3 regions of the Pseudonocardia xishanensis genome follow, and region 3 is predicted to be linked to each of the others. Evidence: predicted binding sites of a transcription regulator. Region 3 holds the regulator's gene; each other region holds the start of a gene.
The links. The regulator LexA, encoded in region 3, represses DNA repair genes until DNA is damaged. The targets are predictions, from matches to a motif close to CGAACACGTGTTCG.

Region 1: the regulator LexA is predicted to act here: its motif matches at 2,361-2,374, upstream of dnaB (replicative DNA helicase).
Region 2: the regulator LexA is predicted to act here: its motif matches at 2,790-2,803, upstream of uvrA (excinuclease ABC subunit UvrA).

Annotation. Positions count from the first base shown of each region.
Region 1 covers NZ_BAABGT010000024.1:152,691-160,120, reverse strand. Annotated here, with positions in the region: gene rpsF (30S ribosomal protein S6) at 90-404, shown strand; gene ABD993_RS08150 (single-stranded DNA-binding protein) at 437-970, shown strand; gene rpsR (30S ribosomal protein S18) at 1,025-1,261, shown strand; gene rplI (50S ribosomal protein L9) at 1,275-1,724, shown strand; gene dnaB (replicative DNA helicase) at 2,415-3,857, shown strand; gene ABD993_RS08130 (cation diffusion facilitator family transporter) at 3,854-4,783, opposite strand; gene ABD993_RS08125 (DUF3040 domain-containing protein) at 4,978-5,292, shown strand; gene pcaD (3-oxoadipate enol-lactonase) at 5,289-6,050, opposite strand; gene ABD993_RS08115 (CoA-transferase) at 6,047-6,691, opposite strand; gene ABD993_RS08110 (CoA transferase subunit A) at 6,688-7,362, opposite strand.
Region 2 covers NZ_BAABGT010000094.1:26,038-33,467, reverse strand. Annotated here, with positions in the region: gene uvrA (excinuclease ABC subunit UvrA) at 1-2,543, opposite strand, end outside; gene ABD993_RS28390 (MBL fold metallo-hydrolase) at 2,843-3,517, shown strand; gene ABD993_RS28385 (hypothetical protein) at 3,522-3,794, opposite strand; gene ABD993_RS28380 (hypothetical protein) at 3,879-4,211, opposite strand; gene ABD993_RS28375 (LCP family protein) at 4,534-5,784, shown strand; gene ABD993_RS28370 (hypothetical protein) at 5,785-5,970, opposite strand; gene ABD993_RS28365 (S9 family peptidase) at 6,219-7,430, shown strand, end outside.
Region 3 covers NZ_BAABGT010000072.1:23,014-30,443, reverse strand. Annotated here, with positions in the region: gene miaA (tRNA (adenosine(37)-N6)-dimethylallyltransferase MiaA) at 1-625, shown strand, start outside; gene dapF (diaminopimelate epimerase) at 622-1,467, shown strand; gene hflX (GTPase HflX) at 1,464-2,921, shown strand; gene ABD993_RS23275 (SdiA-regulated/phytase-like domain-containing protein) at 3,040-4,086, shown strand; gene ABD993_RS23270 (universal stress protein) at 4,333-5,163, shown strand; gene lexA (transcriptional repressor LexA) at 5,165-5,866, opposite strand; gene ABD993_RS23260 (hypothetical protein) at 6,174-6,698, shown strand; gene ABD993_RS23255 (hypothetical protein) at 6,857-7,430, shown strand, end outside.

The DNA.
Region 1 (7,430 bases), on a different contig from region 3:
GGGTGGCCCGGTTCTGTCGGGGTGGGGTGAGAACCTCCTGCCGCGGAAGCGCCGCGGCCGTTCCAGTCCACAGGAGGTGAGTGGTTCTCATGCGTCACTACGAGATCATGGTCATTCTGGACCCCAGTCTCGACGAGCGCACGGTGCAGCCGTCGCTGGAGACCTTCCTGAACGTCGTCCGCTCCGACGGCGGTTCCGTGGAGAAGATCGAGGTGTGGGGCAAGCGTCGCCTCTCCTTCGAGATCAAGAAGAACGCCGAGGGCATCTACGCGGTGCTCGAGGTCGAGGCCGAGCCGGCCACCGTCGCCGAGCTCGACCGCCAGCTGGGTCTGAACGAGTCGGTCCTGCGCACCAAGGTGCTGCGCAAGGACGTCAAGCGCACGCCCGCCCCGACCGCGAGCTGACCGCTCGTAGCCGCTAGCAACGAGGAGGCCGCATGGCCGGCGAGACCGTCATCACCGTGGTCGGCAACCTGACCGCCGATCCGGAGCTTCGGTTCACCCCGTCCGGGGCGGCCGTCGCCAACTTCACGGTGGCGTCCACGCCCCGCACCTTCGACCGCCAGTCCGGCGAGTGGAAGGACGGCGAGGCGCTGTTCCTGCGTTGCAACGTCTGGCGCCAGCCCGCGGAGAACGTCGCCGAGACGCTGACCCGAGGCGCCCGCGTCATCGTGCAGGGCCGGCTGCGCCAGCGCTCCTTCGAGACCCGCGAGGGGGAGAAGCGCACCGTCATCGAGATGGAGGTCGACGAGGTCGGCCCCTCGCTGCGGTACGCCACCGCGAAGGTCAACCGGGTCGCCCGCTCCGGCGGGTCCGACTTCGGCGGCGGTGGCGGCGGCTTCGGTGGCGGCGGCACGGGCGGTGGCGGCGGCAACGGCGGCGGCCAGCGCGGCGGCGGCTACGACGACCCCTGGGGTTCGGCCCCGGCCGCGGGCAGTGGCCCGGCGGCGGACGACGAGCCCCCCTTCTGATCCTTCCCACGACCCGCGCTCCGAGCGCGGGAGGTACATCCAGGAGCAACAGCAATGCCCAAGCCAGTGCTGCGCAAACCGAAGAAGAAGGTCTGCGCATTCTGCAAGGACAAGGCTCAGGACATCGACTACAAGGACACCGGTCTCCTGCGCAAGTTCATCTCCGACCGCGGCAAGATCCGCGCGCGTCGGGTCTCCGGCAACTGCCGGCAGCACCAGCGGGACGTCGCCGTCGCGGTCAAGAACAGCCGCGAGGTCGCCCTGCTCCCCTACACCTCGACCGCGCGCTGAGGAAGGACCACACATGAAGCTCATCCTCACCGCCGATGTGCCGAACCTGGGTGCGCCCGGGGACATCGTCGAGGTCAAGGACGGCTACGGCCGCAACTACCTGCTCCCGCGCCAGTTCGCGATCGTCGCGACCAAGGGTGCGGAGAAGCAGGTCGCGCAGATCCAGCGGGCCCAGAAGGCGCGCCAGATCCGCGACCTGGGGCACGCCAAGGAGGTCGCGAACCAGCTCGGACAGCTGTCCGTCAGCGTGACCGCCAAGGCCGCGGGCGACACGGGCCGGCTCTTCGGCTCGGTCACCACCGCGCAGATCGCGGAGGCCGTGAAGAAGGCGGGCGGCCCGGTTCTGGACCGGCACGCCATCGAGATCGACGAGCAGATCAAGTCGGTCGGCAGCCACCCCGTCACGGTGCGGCTGCACCCGGAGGTCTCCGCGGCGCTGCAGGTGTCGGTCGTCGCGAGCTGACACCGGGGTCGGGCGCGGCTGAGCACGAGCCCCGATCACGCTCCGTCACGAGGGCGGGTCCACGGTCTCCACGACCGAGGGCCCGCCCTCGTCGCGTTCCGGGAGTCCGGACGCGCGTCGTGGCGATCTCGGCGGGTCCGTGCGAGGGTGGGTCCGGTGGCCGTCGGCGGGCGGTGCGCACACCGACCGTCCGGCGCGTGGGAACGACACGCGGAGGTGACGGCCGTGTCGCTCAGTGACGCCGCGGGAGCGCCGGGTGGAGGCTCGCCGGGCGCGCGCGACACGCCGAAGAGCGGACTCGCCGTGGCCTGGGACACCGAAGTTGTCCACACCGCCCACACCAGTGCTGATCTGCGAAGAAGCGCTCTGAACTGGGGTTGTCCCCATATTGTCCACAGGGCGGTGGGGAGCGGTGGCCTGCTCTGTCCCCGAACCGTCCCCAGGGACTCCCCAGGTCTGTCCACATGGTCGTTTGGGCATGCCGCCGCACGGGGCTAGCGTCACGTGCCCGGGCCCCGTGTGCGTTCGCGGCGGCCCGGACGACCGTTCGTCGCGGCCCCTTGGGGTGGTCGCCCGGACGGGCGGTGGACGGGACGAGGTGCGCCCTCCGCAGCCGGACTCCCGACGGGTGCGTATCGAACAGTAGTTCGATAGGATGGCCGCAAGAGGTTACTGGGGGTGACGCCGGGTATGGCGGTGACGGACGACCGACCCAATCGGCCGCGTGCGGTCCGCGACGGCGAGGGCCGCCAGAGCTCGTCGGACCAGCACGGCTACGGCGCGGGCGGTGGGGAGTCCGGTCCGAGCCCGTTCGACCGTCAGCCCCCGCAGGACCTCACCGCCGAGCAGTCGGTGCTGGGCGGCATGTTGCTGAGCAAGGACGCGATCGCGGACGTGGTGGAGGTGCTGCGGCCGGATGACTTCTACCGTCCGGCGCACCAGACCGTCTACGACTGCATCCTGGACCTCTACGGTCGCGGTGAGCCCGCGGACGCGGTGACGGTGTCCGCGGAGCTGCAGCGGCGCGGTGAGCTGATCCGGCTCGGTGGCGCGCCGTACCTGCACACGCTGATCGCCACGGTGCCCACGGCGGCGAACGCGGCGTACTACGCCGAGATCGTCGCGGAGAAGGCCACGCTGCGGCGGTTGGTCGAGGCGGGCACCCGGATCGTGCAGCTGGGCTACCACGGGGCCGAGGGCGCGGAGGTGGACGAGGTCGTCGACCGGGCGCAGGCGGCGATCTACGAGGTCACCGAGCGTTCCACCAGCGAGGACTACATCGTCCTCGAGGAGCTGCTGCAGCCCACGATGGACGAGATCGACGCCATCGCCTCCCGCGGCGGCGTGTCCAACGGCGTGCCCACCGGCTTCACCGACCTGGACGAGGCGACCAACGGGCTGCACCCGGGCCAGATGGTCGTCGTCGCGGCCCGGCCCGGTCTGGGCAAGTCCACGCTCGGGCTGGACTTCGCGCGGAGCTGCTCGATCAAGCACGGGATGACCTCCGCGGTGTTCTCGCTGGAGATGAGTAAGTCCGAGATCGTCATGCGGCTGCTGTCGGCGGAGGCGCGGATCCGGCTGGCGGACATGCGCGCGGGCCGGATGAGCGACGACGACTGGACCCGGATGGCGCGCCGGATGAGCGAGATCTCGGAGGCGCCGCTGTTCGTGGACGACTCCCCGAACCTCACCCTGATGGAGATCCGGGCCAAGGCGCGGCGGCTCAAGCAGCGCAACGACCTCAAGCTGGTCATCCTGGACTACCTGCAGCTGATGACGTCCGGGCGCAAGGTCGAGTCACGCCAGCAGGAGGTCTCGGAGTTCTCCCGGCAGATCAAGCTGCTGGCCAAGGAGCTCGAGGTGCCGGTGGTGGCGATCTCGCAGCTCAACCGTGGTCCCGAGCAGCGCACGGACAAGCGGCCGATGATCTCCGACCTGCGTGAGTCCGGCTCGATCGAGCAGGACGCGGACATGGTCATCCTGCTGCACCGGCCGGACGCGTTCGAGCGGGACGACCCGCGCGCGGGCGAGGCCGACCTGATCCTGGCCAAGAACCGTAACGGGCCCACCGCGAACATCGTCGTGGCCCACCAGCTGCACTACAGCCGCTTCGCGGACCTGGCGCACGGCTAGTCGCAGGTGTCCTCGTGCCCCACGTGCGCGTGGTGCTCGAGCTGCAGCGTGCTGTGGGTCAGGCCGTGGTGCTCGCGGAGCGCCTGGCCCGCCCGGTCCAGCACGGTCTCGCCGCAGCCGGTCTCGGCCTCGTCGGACACCACGAGGTGTGCGGACATCGACGGGGTGCGGTCGTTGATCGCCCAGACGTGCAGGTCGTGCACCTCCTGCACCCCGGGGACGCCGAGCAGGGTGGTGCGCACCGCATCCACCGCGATCCCGGCGGGCGCGCCCTCCAGCAGCACGTGCCACACCTCGCGCAGCAGCGCGACCGCCCGCGGCAGGATGAGCACCGCGATGAGCAGCGACGCGACGGTGTCCGCGTAGGGCCAGCCGGTGGTGAGCAGTACGACCGCCGCCCCCATGACGCCGACCGAGCCCAGCGCGTCCCCCAGCACGTGCAGCATGGCGCCGCGCATGTTCATGTTGCCGCGGTCGCCTCCGGCCAGGACCACCAGCGAGATCACGTTGCCGACGAGTCCGGCCGCGCCGAGGACCAGCAGCGGCAGCCCGGGGATCTCGGCGGGGGTGAACAGCCGCGCCACCCCCTCGACCACGACCCACACCACGACGGCGATCAGCACCGCCGCGTTGATCCCGGCGACCAGGACCTCGACCCGCCCGAGCCCGAAGGTCCGGCGGTCGGTCGCGGGGCGGGTGGCCACCGCGGCGGCGATCACGGCCCCGACGAGTGCCCCGGCGTCCGTGAGGAGGTGGCCGAGGTCGGCCAGCAGGGCCAGCGACCCGGTGAGCAGGGCTCCGACGCCGCCGAGCAGGGCGCAGGCGAGCGTGACGACGAGCGCGACGACCAGGCGTCGACGGTCACCCGCCGCCGAGTGGCCGTGGCCGCCGTGGTCGGCATGGCCGTGTCCGTGCCCCGTTCCCATGGCCCGACCGTACCTATGCGTGGTTGTGCATGTAAAGGGTAGGGCGCCCTCACTCGGCCGGTTCGGGTCACATCTCGCACAGGATCACGATTCGGTCACGTAGACTCCGACGACGAGTCAGCGCCTTCCCGGGTCAACGGCGAGCGGGCGGCCGTGTGTGCGAGACCGAGTGCGAATCCCGAGGGGTGCCGTCCATGCTGAGCGACCGTGAACGCAGCCAGTTCAGCCTCATCGAGCAGAGTCTCCTCGCGGCGGACCCGCTCTTCGTGTCCCGGTGCAGCGCGCTGGGCAGGCGGCTGCGGCGCGGTGTCCCGGTCCGGCGCTCCGCGCGCAGCATGCACGCCGCAGGCGCCATCCCGACCGTGCTCCTGGCGGGCGGACTGGTGCTGCTCGTCGTGGGCGGGGCGGCCGCGGCGGTGCCGATCGTCGTCACCGGGATCCTGATGGCCATGGCCGCGCTCGGCCTCGCCCTCACCACCCCGCAGCGCACCCGCCCCGACACCGCTTAGACCAGGTGCTCCAGCAGGAGGCGGTTCGCCGCCTCCGCGCTCTCGAACGTCGCCACGTGCCCGCCCGGCACGATCTCCAGCCGCGCGCCCGGGATGCCGTCGGCCAGCGTGCGCGCGTGCGGGTCGACCGGCGTGGCGAGGTCGTCCGCGCCGCCCAGGACGAGCGTGGGCGCCTGGATCGCCGACAGCCGCTCCCGGTGGTCCCACTCCACGATGGCCTCGCAGGAGGCCGCGTAGCCCGCGTCCGAGATGCCCGCGATCCAGCCGACGGCGGTCTTCAGCACATCCGGGTGCTCGGCGGACCACTCCGGGGTGAACCAGCGCGCGGCCACCGGTTCCGCGATCGCGCCGGTGCCCTGCTCGCGCACCGTCTCGATCCGCTGCAGCCAGGGGGTCTTGTCCGGGAAGTACGCGGTGGTGCAGCACAGCGCCAGGGCCGAGATCCGCTCCGGGTGCTCGGCGGCCAGGTACATCCCGACCATGCCGCCGAGCGACAGCCCCGCCCAGGAGACGCGGTCGAGCCCCAGCGAGTCCAGGGTCGCGAGCGCGGCGTCGGCGAGCCCGGCCATCGAGTACGGCCCGGCGGGGACGGGCGAGCCACCGTGGCCCAGGTTGTCCAGCCGGACCACGCGGAACCGGGCGGCCAGGGCCGAGACGTTCGGCTCCCACATGGCGAGGGTGCTGCCCAGCGAACCGAGCAGGACCAGCGGCGGGGCGTCGTCGGGGCCGTCGATCCGGGAGTGCAGCAGGTCGCTCATGGCCCCGATCCTGTCAAAGCCGCGCGCTCGGCGTCGGTCGCGGGCTCGGTGGCGACGAGCTCGTCGGACACCTCCAGTGGCCAGCCCGTCTCCGCACGGACCTGTTCGACCGTCACCCCGGGGTGCAGGTCGGTGAGGACGAGCTCGGCGGTGGCCGGGTCCGGCCGCAGCACCCCCAGGTCCGTCACGACGGCGACTGGACCGGTCCCGAACAGCCCCACCCGAGCCCGGTCCAGCGGCCCGGAGAGCCCGCCCGCCGCCGTCACGAAGTCGACGCGTTCCACGAAGGACCGCAGCCGGTGCGGCAGCAGCACGACGAGCGCCGCGCCCGCCGCGAGCTCGGGCAGGATCCCGGCGCCGGTGAGCCGCTCGGTGGGTTCGTCGTACTCGCCCAGGACGCTGGTGTTGAGGTTGCCGTAGGCGTCCACCTGCGCGGCGGTGACGAGCCCGACCTCGACCCGGCGCAGCCCGTGCCGCAGGAACCCGGGTGTGCGCGGGTCCAGCAGCTCGAGGGAGGGCGCGTGGGTCGCCCGGGCCAGCAGCGCGGCGGCGGTCGGCGCGCCGGGATCGCTCACGCAGATCCCGCCGCGGAGCAGGCGGGCGGCGGCCAGCAGCATCATCGGAGAGGTCCCGGCGGTCACGCCCGCACCTCCGCCAGCCACGCCGCGAAGTCCGCGGGCACAGGCGACTCGGGCACCTCCGCGACCAGCAGCCCGGCCACCCCCGGCAGCTCGGTGCGGGGCAGCTCCTCGACCGTCTCGGACACGGTGACCAGGGCCCGGCGCGCCGCGTACACCGCGTCCCGCCCGACCCCGACCAGCCCGTCGACGTTGCCCGCCCGGTCGGCCCGTCGCGCGTGCACGATCGCGACGTCCGGCGCGATCGCGGGCACCGCCGCGAGATCCTCGCCGGTGAACGGGCAGCGCACGGTCGCGACCCGGGTGACCGTCGCGAGGTCGGTGCCGACGTACCCGCGCAGGACGCCGAACGGCAATCCGGCCGCGCCTGCGTCGTACGCGGTGGCGAGGCCGGTGGCGGTGTGGTCCTCCCGCTCGACGTCCGCCGCGGCGATCCGCGGCAGCACGGCCCCGTCCGGCCCGGCGACCGCCGAGGTCACCAGCCGCGCGACGCAGCCGGCCCCCACCAGCAGGTCACCGGAGATCCCCGGGTTCAGCGCGACGAGAGTGAGGTCCCGCACCCGGCGGCGGGCGAGGACCGTGGCAACTGCGACCGGCGCGCCCTCCCAGGCGACCTCGGACCCGTTCCGCACCAGCGCGTCGAGGGCGTCGGCCAGCGCCGAGATCGTGGCCATGGGCGGGACGGTAGTGGTCGAGGAGCGCACCCGCACGTTCCCGACCCGGGACCGCCCCGTCACGACGA
Region 2 (7,430 bases), on a different contig from region 3:
GCCTCGCCGCCGGAGAGCGTGGGCGCGGGCTGGCCGAGCCGCACGTACCCGAGCCCGACGTCCACCAGCGTGGTGAGGTACCGGCTGATCGAGGTGATCGGCGCGAAGAACTCCGCGGCCTCCTCGATCGGCATGTCCAGCACGTCCGCCACGGTCTTGCCCTTGTAGTGGACCTCCAGGGTCTCCCGGTTGTAGCGGGCGCCCTTGCAGACCTCGCAGGGGACGTAGACGTCCGGCAGGAAGTTCATCTCGATCTTGATCGTGCCGTCTCCCGAGCACGCCTCGCAGCGCCCGCCCTTGACGTTGAACGAGAAGCGGCCCTGCTGGTACCCGCGCACCTTCGCCTCGGTGGTGGCGGCGAACAGCGTGCGGATCTTGTCCCACACGCCGGTGTAGGTGGCCGGGTTCGACCGCGGGGTGCGGCCGATCGGCGACTGGTCGACGCGGACGAGCTTGTCCAGCTGCTCGACGCCGGTGATCCGGGTGTGCCTGCCCGGGACCTGGCGGGCGCCGTTGAGCTTGTTCGCCAGCACCGTGGCCAGGATGTCGTTGATCAGCGTGGACTTGCCCGACCCGGACACGCCGGTGATGCTCACCAGCCCGCCGAGGGGGATGTCCACGTCGATCCCGCGCAGGTTGTGCTCCCGCGCCCCCACGATCGTGAGCTTGCGCTCCGGGTCCAGGGTGCGCCGCACCTCGGGCAGCGGGATGCTGCGCCGGCCCGACAGGTACGCCCCGGTCAGCGAGGTGTCGTGCGCCTCCAGGTCCGCGACCGTGCCGGAGTGCACGACCATCCCGCCGTGCTCGCCTGCGCCCGGGCCGATGTCCACCGCCCAGTCCGACGCCCGGATGGTGTCCTCGTCGTGCTCCACGACGATGAGCGTGTTGCCCAGCTCCTTGAGCCGGGTCAGTGTGTCGATCAGCCTGCGGTTGTCCCGCTGGTGCAGGCCGATGGACGGCTCGTCCAGCACGTACAGGACGCCGACCAGGCCGGACCCGATCTGGGTGGCCAGCCGGATGCGCTGGGCCTCACCGCCGGACAGGGTGCCCGCCGCGCGGTCCAGCGAGAGGTAGTCCAGCCCGACGTCCAACAGGAAGCCGAGCCGGGCCTGGACCTCCTTGAGCACCCGGCCCGCGATCATGGCCTGGCGCTCGTTGAGCTCCATGCCGTTGAGGAACACCGAGCACTCGCTGACCGACATAGCCGAGACCTCGGCGATCGAGCGCTCCCCCAGCGTGACGGCCAGGACCTCGGGCTTGAGCCGCGCGCCCTTGCAGACCGGGCACGGCACGTCCCGCATGTAGCCCTCGTACCGCTCGCGCTGCGAGTCCGACTCGGTCTGGTCCAACCGCCGCTCGAGGAACGGGATGACGCCCTCGAAGTTCGCGTAGTACGCCCGCTCGCGGCCGTACCGGTTCCGGTAGCGGACGTGCACCTGCTCCTCGGAGCCGTGCAGCACCGCCTTCTGCGCCTCGGCCGAGAGCGTGCGCCAGGGGGTGTCCATCCGGAAGCCGAGCGCCTTGGACAGCCCTGTGAGCAGCCTGCCGAAGTACTCGGCGGTGTGCCCGTTGTTCCACGGGGCCACCGCACCGTCCCCCAGCGACATCTCCTGGTCGGGGATGACGAGCTCCGGGTCGACCTCCTTCTTGATGCCGATACCGGAGCAGGCCGGGCACGCGCCGTACGGGGAGTTGAAGGAGAAGGTCCGCGGCTCCAGGTCGTCCAGCGTGAGCGGGTGCCCGTTCGGGCAGGCCAGACGCTCGGAGAAGCGGCGCTCGCGGTGCGGGTCCGACTCGTCGAGGTCGACGAAGTCCAGCACGACCAGCCCGTCCGCCAGGCGCAGCGCGGTCTCCACCGAGTCGGTCAGCCGCTGCTTGGCGCTCGCCTTGACCGACAGGCGGTCGACGACCACGGCGATGTCGTGCTTCTCCTGCTTCTTCAGCTTCGGCGGGTCCGACAGCGGGTGCACGGTCCCGTCCACCAGCACGCGGGAGTAACCCTGGGACTGCAGGGTCGCGAAGAGGTCGACGAACTCGCCCTTGCGGGTGCGGACCACGGGAGCCAGCACCTGGAAGCGGCTGCCCTGCTCCATCTCGAGCACCTGGTCGACGATCTGCTGCGGGGTCTGCTTCTGGATGATCTCGCCGCACGTGGGGCAGTGCGGGACGCCCGCCCTGGCGTAGAGCAGCCGCAGGTAGTCGTAGACCTCGGTGATCGTGCCGACCGTGGAGCGCGGGTTGCGGTTGGTGGACTTCTGGTCGATCGAGACGGCCGGGGAGAGACCCTCGATGAAGTCCACGTCCGGCTTGTCCATCTGACCGAGGAACTGCCGCGCGTAGGCCGAGAGCGACTCGACGTACCGGCGCTGGCCCTCGGCGAAGATCGTGTCGAACGCGAGGCTCGACTTGCCGGAGCCGGAGAGGCCGGTGAACACGACCATGCTGTCCCGCGGCAGGTCGAGGTCCACCCCGCGCAGGTTGTGCTCACGCGCGCCGCGCACGACGAGGCGGGGAGCGTCGTACGGGGTGGGGGCCGGTGCCACGGGGGCGCCTCCTCGGGGGTTGTCGACCGACGGTCCGCGACCGCAGCCGATGCTAGGCGGGGGGTCCGACAGAAACGGGACTCCGCCGCCCGGCCCGGCCTGCGGGTCGGTGGGTGCACGCCCCGGCGCGCCGGGCGCGCGGGGTGCTCACCGGAGAGCATGCGGCGGACAGTGCCCGCCTGCCACCCGGCTCAACGCCGCGGCCGCCCGCAGGCTTCCCGTCCCGTCGTTCCCGCCGAACACTCTCGCACGCATGTTCGATGAGAGCGCGGGCGGGGTGCACGACTAGGGTGACCGGGGTGGACGTCCTCGAGGAGTACAGCGGGCACACCGACCCCGGCGGCGCGGCGATCCGGCGCCGGATCGGCCCGCTCACCGTGAACAAGGTCTCGGTCGGCCCGATGGACAACAACGCCTACCTGTTGGTGTGCACGGCCACCCACGAGGCGCTGCTGGTCGACGCGGCGGCCGAGCCGGAGCGGATCGCGGACCTGGTCGGCTCGGGGGACGGGCGGCCCGAGCTCAAGACCGTCGTCACCACCCACCGCCACCAGGACCACTGGCAGGCGCTGGGTGCGGTCGCGGGCATGTTCCAGACCCGCCGGATCGCCCACCCGGAGGACGCGCCCGAGCTCCCGATCCCGACGGACGAGCTGGTCTCGCAGGGGGACACGGTCGCGTTCGGCGAGATCGAGCTCGAGGTCGTCCACCTGCGCGGGCACACCCCGGGCTCGATCGCGCTGCTCTACCGCGGCCCGGACCGCCCGCACCTGTTCACCGGCGACTCGCTGTTCCCCGGCGGCCACGGCCGCACCCTGACCGTCGAGGACCACGTCCAGCTGATGGACGACCTGGAGGAGCGCGTCTTCGGCCCGCTGCCGGACGACACCTGGTTCTACCCGGGCCACGGGGACGACTCGACGCTGGGCGAGCAGCGCCCGCACCTGCAGGAGTGGCGCGAGCGCGGCTGGTAGCGGCTCAGCGGCCGGGGTCCTCCAGGTCGACCGGGTCCGCGGCGGGGCGGGGCTCGAGGTCGGTCGGGGGCGCCCAGCCCTCGCCGACCGCGGCCTGGGCCTCGGTCCGCCTGCGCTGGCGCTCGCTGGGGCGCTCCGGCTCGGCGGTCCGCGGGATCGCGGCGTTCACCGCGGGCAGCGAGGACAGCCGCGGCTGCACCGGTTCGCCGCGGGCCGGGCGCGGCACGGCGCGGCGCGTGGAGCGCTTCGCCGGGAGCAGGACACCGCCGGGTCGCATCGCCCACCTCCTCCGGCTCGGGACTTCAGCATCCCCCTGCGGGGAGCCGCTGTCATCCCCCTTCCGCAGCCCCCGGGCCCCTGCTCAGCCTCCGACGAGCCGCGGGAACGCCGCGCTGAGCTGGTACCACGCCACGACGCCGTAGACCACGAGCGCGATGAACAGCAGGCTCGCCAGCGAGGCGAGCACGTAGGTCACGGTCCGCAGGGCGGTGAGGGCGGGGCCGTCGCCGACCCGCACCGGGCGCTGACCGCGGGGCGGCGTGTGGGCCGGACCCTGCCGCGGCGCAGGCGTCCAGCCCGCCCGGGCCGCCTCGTCCCCCACCGTCGCGCCGGTGCGTTGGGGAGGCACCGGCGGCCGCGGTCCGACGGCCCGGAAGCCCCCGCTGTTGGTCGTCGACGCCCTGTGGGTGCTCACGTCGGTCAGTCTCCTTACCCCGGTCGGACCTGCCGCGGACAGTCTGGTAGGCGCAGGACCACTTGGTCACTCCGCGGGCACCCCTTCACCCATTCGTGCGATGTGAGCGGCACTGACGACCGTCGTCCCCTCACGCAGCGGCACACCGCGGCGCACCGACGGGCGATCGCGGCACTGGGCCGGACGAGTGGTCACCGCCACTCGGACGCGCCAGGATCCCCCGCGCGGCCGTAAGGTCACGCCACACCGGCTCCAGGGCCACGGTCGCGCCGTCGGGATCGCATCTCCGGGATCTGCGGTGCCCCCGCCCCTGAGAGGACCGATGGACCGACCCGCCCGCACGACCCGACGCGTCCTGACCGGGCTCGGACGCACCCTCGCCGCCGCCCTCGCGCTCGCCGTCCTCGCGGGCACCGGCTACGTCTGGACGCTGTACCGGTCGCTGAGCGCCGACCTCACCACGAGCCGGGTCCTCGCCGACCGGCCCGTCGATCCCGAGCCCGCCACGGCGAGCCCGCGGCGCAGCTACACGGCCCTGCTGGTCGGCATGGACAGCCGGACGGACGCCCGCGGCGAGCCGCTCTCCCCCGCGCTGTTGGCGGAGATCCACGCCGGGGCGGACGAGGGCGAGCTGCACACGGACACGATGATGCTGGTCCGGGTCCCGGCGGACGCGGGCGCGCCCGTCGTCACCGTGTCGTTCCCGCGGGACTCCTACGTCGACCTGGCGGACGGCAGCGGCCGCCACAAGATCAATTCGGCGTACGGTCGGGCCTACCGCGCGGAACAGGAGCGACTGGCGGGCCAGGGCGTGTCCGGCGCGGACCTGGACCGGCGCAGCCGCGAGGCCGGGCGGGCCGCGCTGGTGCAGACGGTCGAGCAGTTCTCCGGCGTCACGGTCGACCACTACGCGGAGATCAACCTCGCCGGGTTCGTGGAGCTGACCGACACCCTCGGCGGCGTCCCGGTCTGTCTCAACGCCGCCGTGGACGACCGCGCCTACTCCGGGGTGGACCTCCCCGCGGGCCCGCAGACGGTCACCGGCGGGAACGCGCTCGCCTTCGTCCGCCAGCGGCACGGCCTCGACGGCGGCGACCTCGACCGGATCACCCGCCAGCAGGCCTTCATGGCAGGCCTGACCCACCAGGTCCTGGCCACCGGCACGCTGACCGACCCGACGCGCGTCGCGGACCTGATCGACGTCGTGACCGACTACGTCGTGCTCGACTCCGGCTGGAACCTCGAGCAGCTGCTCGGCCAGCTCGGCACCCTGGCCGGGGCGGACGTCGTGTTCCGCACCATCCCCACGATCCGGCCGGACCTGCGCACCCCGTACGACGGCGTGGCGGTCGAGGTGGACGAGGCGGCCGTGCGGGACTTCGTCCACACCGTGCTGTTCGCCGACGCGCGGGCGGGCCGGGAGCAGCCGACCGAGACCCCCGTGCCGGAGGCCACCCGCATCCGCGCCAGCGGCCCCACGGACACCCTCACGACCACCCCCGTCCCCGCCCCGGAAAACCCCTGGACGGACCGCCCGGTGATCGACGCCGCCGCCGTCCCCTGTGTGAACTGACTAGTCGGCGGCGTCGGCGATCGCCCGCGCCCGGGCGCGGATCCGGTCCGGCGGCCACCCCGCCACCTCGCGCAGCTGTTCGGCCACCGCGATCTCGACGGCCGCGTGCACGGCGGCCGGGGTCACCTGTGGATCGACCGAGCGTGCCGCGGCGAGTGCGCGCGCGGACAACGACACGTTGATCATCCGTCTCACCTCCGTTGGTGGGGACGTGCGGGAAACGCGCCAGGAGGCCCCGCGCGACGGGTCGTGGGCCCGATGGCCACGCCGGTGGGGCGAGCGGGCGGGCGGGTCCACCGCGTGGGTGACCCCGCCGCCGCACGGCGCGGACAGGTGTCACCGGCCGCCGTCCTGCGATCGGGTCCGGCGCGCCGCAGGACGCCCGGGCCCGCGGCGGGCGGCCCGACGATCACCGCGGCCGGCAGACTGCGCCCGTGAGCTCCTCGACCGACGGCGAGTCCTTCCCGCGCCTGCACGCCCGCACCCGACGCTTCACCCTCGGTGCCCCGCGCGGCGCCACGGTCTCCCCCGACGGCGGCCGGGTCGCCTTCCTGCGCTCCGGCTCCGGCACCGACCCGGTCACCTGCCTGTGGTCCTACGAGGTCGAGACCGGCGAGGAGCGGCTCGTCGTCGATCCCCGCACGCTCGACGACACCGCGGTCGAGGACCTGCCCGCCGAGGAGCGCGCCCGCCGCGAGCGCGCCCGCGAGCAGGCGGGCGGGATCGTCGCCTTCGCGACCGACCGCGCGCTGACCCGGGCGGTGTTCCCGCTGTCGGGGAAGCTGTTCGTCACCGACTTCGTCGGCGGGATCGGGGCGCGCCGGATCGAGACCGGCGGCGCCGTCGTCGACCCGCGGCTGGACCCGAGCGGCGAGCGGGTCGCGTACGTCTCGGGTGGCGCCCTGCACCTGCACCTGCTCGGCTCCGGCCACACCACGACGCTGGTCGCCCCCGACTCCCCGCAGGTCACCTACGGTCTCGCGGACTTCGCCGCGGCCGAGGAGATGAACCGCCTGCGCGGGTTCTGGTGGTCGCCGGAGGGGGAGCACCTCGCCGTCGCGCGGGTGGACGAGTCGCCGGTGCAGACCTGGTGGATCGCCGATCCCGCGCACCCCGGCCGGGAGCCCACCCGGGTCGCCTACCCCGCGGCGGGCACCCCGAACGCCGCGGTCGCGCTGGAGGTCGTCGGGCTGGACGGCGCCCGCGTCCCCGTCCCGTTCGCCGACGAGTACCTGGTGGACGTCGTGTGGGACGCCCACGGCCTGCTGATCCAGACCCAGCCCCGGGACCAGCGGGCGCTGCGCACCTTCGCGGTGGACCCCGCGAGCGGCGCCACCACCCTGCTCGACGAGCGCACGGACCCGATCTGGGTCGAGATCGTCCCCGGGGTCCCCTGCCGGACCACCGCGGGCGCCCTCGTGCAGGTCGACGACGCCCACGGCGCCCGCAGGCTGGTCGTCGCCGGCGAGCCCGTCACACCGCCGTCGCTGCAGGTGCGGGGGGTGCAGGACGTCGACGGCGAGACGGTGCTGTTCTCCGCGTCGGAGGCGGACCCGACGTCGACGAGCCTGTGGACCTGGTCGCCCGCCGGGCTGGAGCGGGTCTCCCCCGCCGTCGGCGTCCACGGTGGACGATTGTCCGGGGGC
Region 3 (7,430 bases):
GACGCCGGTACTGGTGGGGGGCTCGGGGCTCTACGTCCAGGCCGTCGTCGACGACCTGGAGTTCCCGGGCACGGACCCCGCGATCCGCGACCGCTGGGAGGCCGAGCTGGCGGCGGTCGGGGCGCCCGCGCTGCACCGGCGGCTGGCCGAGGTCGATCCCGCCGCGGCCGAGCACGTGCTGCCCAGCAACGGGCGGCGGATCGTGCGGGCACTGGAGGTCGTCGAGCTGACCGGGCGGCCCTTCCGCGCGACGCTGCCCGGGCAGCGGGTCCCGCGCTACGACGCCGTCCTGCTCGGGGTGGACCGGGACACCGCCGAGCTCGACGACCGGGTCTCCCGCCGGGTGGACCTCATGATGTCCGCGGGCCTGGTCGCCGAGACCGAGAAGCTGCTCGCCCAGGGGCTGCGCGAGGGGCGCACGGCCTCCCGCGCGCTGGGGTACCAGCAGGTCGTCGCCGAGCTGGACGGTCCCCGGGACTTCGCCGCGGCCGCCGCGGAGACCGTCCGCGCCACCCGCCGCTTCGTCCGACGCCAGCGCTCCTGGTTCCGCCGCGACCCCCGCATCCACTGGCTCGACGGCGCCGATCCGGAACTGTCGGCACGGGCTCGTACGCTGGTCCGGTGATTCCGTTCGTCAAGGGCCACGGCACCGAGAACGACTTCGTCGTGCTCCCGGATCCGGAGGCGCGCCTCGACCTCACCGCCGAGCGGGTCGCCGCGCTGTGCGACCGGCGCCGCGGCCTCGGTGCGGACGGGGTGCTGCGAGTCGTGCGTTCGGCCGCGCTGGGGCTCGAGGGTCCCGAGTGGTTCATGGACTACCGCAACGCGGACGGGTCCATCGCCGAGATGTGCGGCAACGGGGTGCGGGTGTTCGCGCGCTACCTGCAGCTCGGCGGCTGGGCGGGCGGCGAGGTCGGCACGCGGGCCGGGGTCAGGGACGTCACGTTCGAGGGGGACCGGGTGTCCGTCGAGATGGGCCCGGCACTGGTGTTCGGCGAGTCGGTGGCCCGGGTCGGCGGGCGGGAGTTCGCGGGGATCGCCGTGGACGTGGGGAACCCGCACCTGGCGTGCGTGACCGACGAGGACATCGCCGCGCTGGACCTCACCGAGCGCCCGTGGCGGGACGAGGCGGTGTTCCCGAACGGGGCGAACGTCGAGTTCATCGCGCCCGCCACCACGGAGCCCGTCGCGATGCGCGTGCACGAGCGCGGGGTGGGGGAGACCCGGTCCTGCGGCACTGGCACGGTCGCGGCGGCGCTGGCCTCGCTGCGGGCGGCCGGGCGGGAGTCCGGCAGGCTCGCCGTCGACACGCCGGGGGGCAGGCTGGAGGTCACCGTCCGCGGCGGCGGGGAGTCCACGGCCCTGCACGGGCCCGCGGTGCTGGTCGCGTCCGGCGAGCTGACCCGGGCCTGGTGGCAATCCACCGGACAATCCGCCGATTCCGTGGGACACTCGGTTGCACGATGACTGATTCCCCCCTGATGTACGACCCCCGCAACCCGTCGACGGGTGAGCTGGAGCTCGAGGAGCGTTCCTCGCTCCGGCGGGTCGCAGGACTCTCCACCGAGCTCACCGACGTCACCGAGGTCGAGTACCGGCAGCTCCGACTCGAGCGCGTGGTGCTCGTCGGGGTGTGGACCGAGGGTTCCTCCGAGCAGGCGAACGCCTCGCTCGTCGAACTGGCCCGGCTGGCCGAGACCGCGGGCTCGGAGGTGTGCGACGGGCTGATCCAGCGGCGCCAGAAGCCGGACCCGGCCACGTTCATCGGCTCCGGCAAGGTGGACGAGCTGCACGTCGCGGTCGAGGCCGCGGGCGCGGACACCGTGATCTGCGACGGCGAGCTCTCGCCCGGCCAGCTCCGCCAGCTGGAGGAGCGGCTCAAGGTCAAGGTGATCGACCGGACCGCGCTGATCCTGGACATCTTCGCCCAGCACGCCCGCTCGCGGGACGGCAAGGCCCAGGTCGAGCTGGCCCAGCTCTCCTACCTCCTCCCGCGGCTGCGCGGCTGGGGTGAGGCGCTGTCCCGCCAGGTCGGTGGCCGGGCAGCGGGCGGTGTCGGCATCGGTGGCCGTGGTCCCGGTGAGACCAAGATCGAGCTGGACCGGCGCCGGATCCGCACCCGCATGTCCAAGCTGCGCCGCGAGATCACGGCGATGTCGCGGGTGCGAGACACCCAGCGCGGCAGCAGGCGCCGGAGCGAGATCCCGTCCGTCGCCATCGTCGGGTATACGAACGCGGGCAAGTCCTCCCTGCTCAACGCCCTGACCGGGGCCGGGGTCATGGTGCACGACGCCCTGTTCGCCACCCTGGACCCCACCACCCGCAAAGCGGAGACGCCGGACGGGCGGGCCTACACGCTGACCGACACCGTCGGGTTCGTGCGGCATCTGCCGCACCAGCTCGTCGAGGCGTTCCGGTCCACGCTGGAGGAGGCGGGCCAGGCGGACCTGCTGGTCCACGTGGTGGACGCGTCGGACCCGCTGCCCGAGGACCAGATCGCCGCCGTTCGCAAGGTGCTCGTGGAGATCGGCGAGGAGCAGGGCGGCACCATGCCGCCCGAGCTGCTCGTGGTGAACAAGACGGACGCGGCGGGCGACCTCGCCCTCGCGCGCCTGCGCCACCTGCTGCCCGATGCCGTGTTCGTCTCCGCGAAGCGGGGCGAGGGCATGGCACGGCTCCGTTCGGTGATCGCCGACCGGCTGCCGCGGCCGGAGGTCGACCTCGACCTGCTCGTTCCGTACACCGAGGGCGGGCTGGTCGCGCGGCTGCACTCCGAAGGCGAGGTGCTGTCGTCGGAGCACGTGGCCGAGGGGACGAAGCTGCACGTCCGCGTCGGCCCCGAGCTGGCCGTGGCGGCGGTGCCGTACGTGGTGGGCGGAACACCGGCGCAGCCCGTTCCCGCCGCGAGCGCGATCGGCTGAGCACGCTCCACCGGCCCGTCAGGGTGGATGATCCACGATCGGGGCGCGGGACGGTCGCTGAGCGACCGCCTCGCTCCCGAGACGGGGATCATCGCGTGGTGAGCGGGGGTGGCGGGTCGTGAGGGCTCGCCTCGTCGCGGCGGTGCTGGCCTCGATGGTGGTCGGGCTGCTCGCGGCGCCTGCCTCGGCGTCGGCATCCCCCGCCGTACCCCAGGACCTCTGCACGGTGACCGAGCCCCGGCTCGCGGAGCTCTCGGGCCTCGCGGTGCGCGGTGACGAGATCTGGGCGATGTCGGACGGTGGCACCCGGGCCACGGCGTACCGCCTCGATCCCGCGGACTGCACGATCATCGACACCGAGCGGGCCGACCTGGACCCGTTCGACGCCGAGGACCTCGCCCTCGGCCCGGACGGCGCCTTCTGGATCGGGGACACCGGGGACAACAACCGCCGCCGCGAGACCGTCGCGCTGCTGGTGCTGCCGCCGCGCGGTGACCCCCGCCTGCACCGGCTCACCTACCCGGACGGCCCGCACGACGCCGAGGCCCTCCTGATCGGCGCGGACGGCGTGCCCGTGATCGTCACCAAGGAGGTCACCGGGATCGCCGGGGTGTACCGGCCCGCCGGGCCGCTCGCCGAGCCGGGTCCGACCCCGCTGCTGCGCGTCGGGTCCGTCGGGTTCGCCCGGTCGGACACCGTCGGCGGGCCGGTCGGCGCGGTGGGAGCCCTCACCGTGACCGGCGGGGCGGTCTCGGCCGACGGCAGGGTGGTGGCGCTGCGGACCTACACCGACGCCTGGCTGTACCGGGTGCCCCCCTCCGGGGACCTCGTCGCGGCCCTGCAGACCACGCCACGGCAGGTGCCGTTGCCGGACGAACCGCAGGGCGAGGCGATCGCGTTCCTGCCGGACGGCACGCTGCTCTCCGGTTCCGAGACCCGCGGCCGCAGCGGGCGTCTCCGCGCGGTGCCGGGCGCGGTCGAGGCCGCCCTCGCGGACGCGCCGTCCGAGTCCGCCCCTCCCGAGTCCGTCCCGCCACCGCCCGTCGCGACCCCGCCGGAGCCGGCGCCCGAGTGGCAGCCCGCCGTCCTGGGTGTGGGTGCGGTGGTCCTGGTGCTGGTCGCGGCGGCCGGGGCCATGACCCTGCACGCCCGACGGCGGGGATGACGGCGGCCTCGCGCGTCCAGCATCGTCGTGCCGCCGGCGTCGGCACGCCCGGCCGGAAGGCCGAGGCGCTGGACGGGTCCGTGCCGGTCGTCCGCCGGGCAACGACGAGCCCCGCGCAGCCGAATGCGCTCGGGCGACGATCGCGGCAGGTGGTGTCGCCGGTGTGGCGTGCGCGCCCTGTGACGACCGCGTTAAGGCCGGTTCGGCGACGGCTGTGGGCGGCCCCGCGCCGCCTACGCTGACCCGGTGCCGATCGTGACCGCCTACGAGGACACCCCCGGCGGCCACGACGCCCTGGTCCTGGGGGCGCAGCTCGCCCGCCTGACCGGGCTGACCGCCGTCGTCGCGACGGTGTACCCGACGGACGGGATGGGCTACTCGGCGCTCGCCAGGGACCCGCGCTGGCGGGAGAAGGCCGAGGAGGTCGCCCGCGCCCGGTTCGGCCGCGCCCGCGAGCTCATCGGCGGGCGCGAGTGGGGGAGCGAGCCGGAGTTCGCGCCGCTGGGTCCGGGGCCCGCCGCGGTCGTGCTGGCCGATCACGCGGAGGAGGTCGGCGCGGCCGTGCTGGTCGTGGGGTCGACCGGGCACGGGCTGCTCGGCAGGCTCGCCCCCGGCGGGACGGTGCAACGCCTGCTGCCCGCCGCGCGCTGCCCCGTCGCGATCGCGCCCCGCGGGTACCGGCACACCGCCGCCGCCGGGATCACCGTGATCAGCGTGGCGTACGACGGCACCCCGGAGGCCGATCGCGCCGCGGTGCTGGCGGTGCACCTCGCGGGCCGGACGGGTGCCGCGCTGCGGTTCGTGGTGGTCGCGGCGTCCGAGGCGGACGTGCCCGCGGCTACCGAGACCGCCCACAAGGGGATCGCGAAGGCGCCGGTGGAGATCGACGCGCTCACGGACGTCGTCGTCGGGCGGTCGGTGGCGGTCACCCTGGCCGACCTGCCCGAACGCACGGACGTGCTGGTGGTCGGCTCGCGCGGCTACCCGATGATGCGCCGGATGCTGCTGGGCGGGGTCGCAGGGGTGCTGGTGCGCACCGCCCGCTATCCCGTCATCGTCGTCCCGGCGCCGGACTGACCTACAGCCTGCGCAGGACCGCCACGACACGGCCGAGGATGGTCGCCTCGTTGCCGTCGATGGGCTCGTAGGCCGGGTTGGCGGGCATCAGCCAGATCTGCCCGGCGGTGCGCTTGAACGTCTTCACCGTGGCCTCGCCGTCGATCATCGCGGCGACGATCTCGCCCTGCTCGGCCACCGGCTGCTGCCGCACGACGACCCAGTCGCCGTCGGTGATGGCCGCCTCGATCATCGAGTCGCCCTTGACGTTGAGCAGGAACAGCTCGCCCTCGCCGACGATCTCGCGCGGCAGCGGGAACACGCTCTCCACCGCCTGCTCGGCCAGGATCGGCCCACCGGCGGCGATGCTGCCCAGCAGCGGGACGAACGCGGGAGCGGGCCGTTCGACGACGTCTCCCTGCTCGGGGGCCTCCTCCTCGGGGCTGCGCACGTCCACCGCGCGGGTGCGGTTGGGGTCGCGGCGCAGGTAGCCCTTGCGCTCGAGGGTGCGCAGCTGGTGGTGGACCGACGAGGTGGAGGTCAGCCCCACCGCGTCCCCGATCTCCCGGACGCTGGGCGGGTAGCCGAAGCGCTCCACCCAGTCGCGGATCACCTCGAGCACCTTGCGTTGCCGGGGGGTCAGTGTCGTCGGGTCCGCCGGCGGGTCGGGGAAGGCCCGCACCTGCCCGGGCTCGCCTCCGGTGCCGGACTCGTCCCGTGCCATCTCCCTGCCGCCTCCTCGTGTCCCTGTGTCGCTGTGTCGCTGTGTCCCGGTGTCGCTCGGGTGCCCGCTCGATCCGGGCGGGCGCGGTCCCCGAACCGGGGGAGCCCACCGCCGTGGCGGTCCGTCGGGTTCGGACGGTAGCCCGGATCCGGTCGATCGCCAAACACATGTTCGAACGACACGCCGAAAGTGTCGGCGCGGGGAGGTGACGCGCGTCGGTCGCGATGGTACAAACTCGCACGGACGTTCGAATCGAACATGTGTACGAGTCCCGGGTCCGACCGGGACGGGGCGGGAGGGATCGGCGATGAACCGGTCGACGGCGGTCATGGAGGTTCCGGTGGTCCCGGTGGTTCCGGTGTCGGGTCCCTCGGCGCGGGTGCGCGCGGTGCGGTCGACCGTGGAGCTCCGGCCCCGGGCGGTGCAGCCGACGTCCGCGCTGCGGTCGGTGCGGTCGGTGCCGTCGGTGCAGGCAGTGTCGGCGCGGGTCGTATCGACGCGGGCCGTCGTCGCGCGCCCGGTGTCCGCCCGGCGGTACGCCGTCCGGCGGGCGGTCGCCGTCGCCGTGCTCGGAGTGCTGTCGATGCTCGTCGTCGTGGTGCTCGGGGTCGTCGCCGAGGCGGCGGGCGCCGCCCAGGCCCGGGCGGAGGTGCCCGCGGGGAGTGTCGTCGCCGCGGTCCGGCCGGGGGAGACCGTCTGGGAGCCGGCCCGACGGGCGGCGCCGCGGGCGCGGACGACCGCCGTGGTGGAGCGGATCGTGGCGGACAACGGCCTGACCGGGCCCGTGGACTCCGTGCTGCCCACCGGTCTCGCGCTGCGCGTACCGGCCTGAGGATCCGCCTCCGCCGCAGGTCGGGGCACCCCTGGGGAGGGCGGGACGCGGCAGCGCCCGTTTTTGTCGGTGCCCGTTGGTAGACATCGCACAGGCGTTCGATCGACGGCCCGGACATCCGGTTCGGGCGGGGTCGGCGCGGGGCTGGGGAGGCCGTCATGGATCTCGGGAACGCGGTGCGGCGGGTCGAGCGGACCGGTCGCGGGAGCGGCGCGGAGGGCGGGCTCGCGGGCCGGGCCGAGAGTGCGGTGCGGCCGGTGCGCCCGGTCGACTGCGTCCTCCCTCGCGGCCGGGGGCGTGCGGCGGGCTCCGCGGCGGTCGGTCGTGCCGTCCACGGTCGGCGAGCAGCGGGTGTCCGTCGCGAGTCGGTGTCGTCGGGCGGGCAGCGGGTGGTCGGGGCGTACGTGTCCGGGGCCCGTGCGCAGGCGCTGCGCACCGTGGACCGGTCCGGCGCGCCCGTCCTGCCGTCCGGCTCGGGGGCGGCGGCGCCCGCGCCGCTCACCCGGGGAGTCCGGGGCTGCGGGTCCGCGGGCCGCCGGTCCTCCACGATCGGCGGCCCGTGTGTGCCGGTCCGCCGCGTCCGGCTCGGCCGCGGCGACCGACCCGGCGGCGCGCGCAGGCTGGCCGGTGAGGTGCGCGCGGGCCTCGCGGACCGGGTGCTCGCCACGGTGGCGGTCGCGCTCGGGTCGACCACGGTCGTCGTCGTCCTGGGGCTGCTGGCGGACCTGGCCG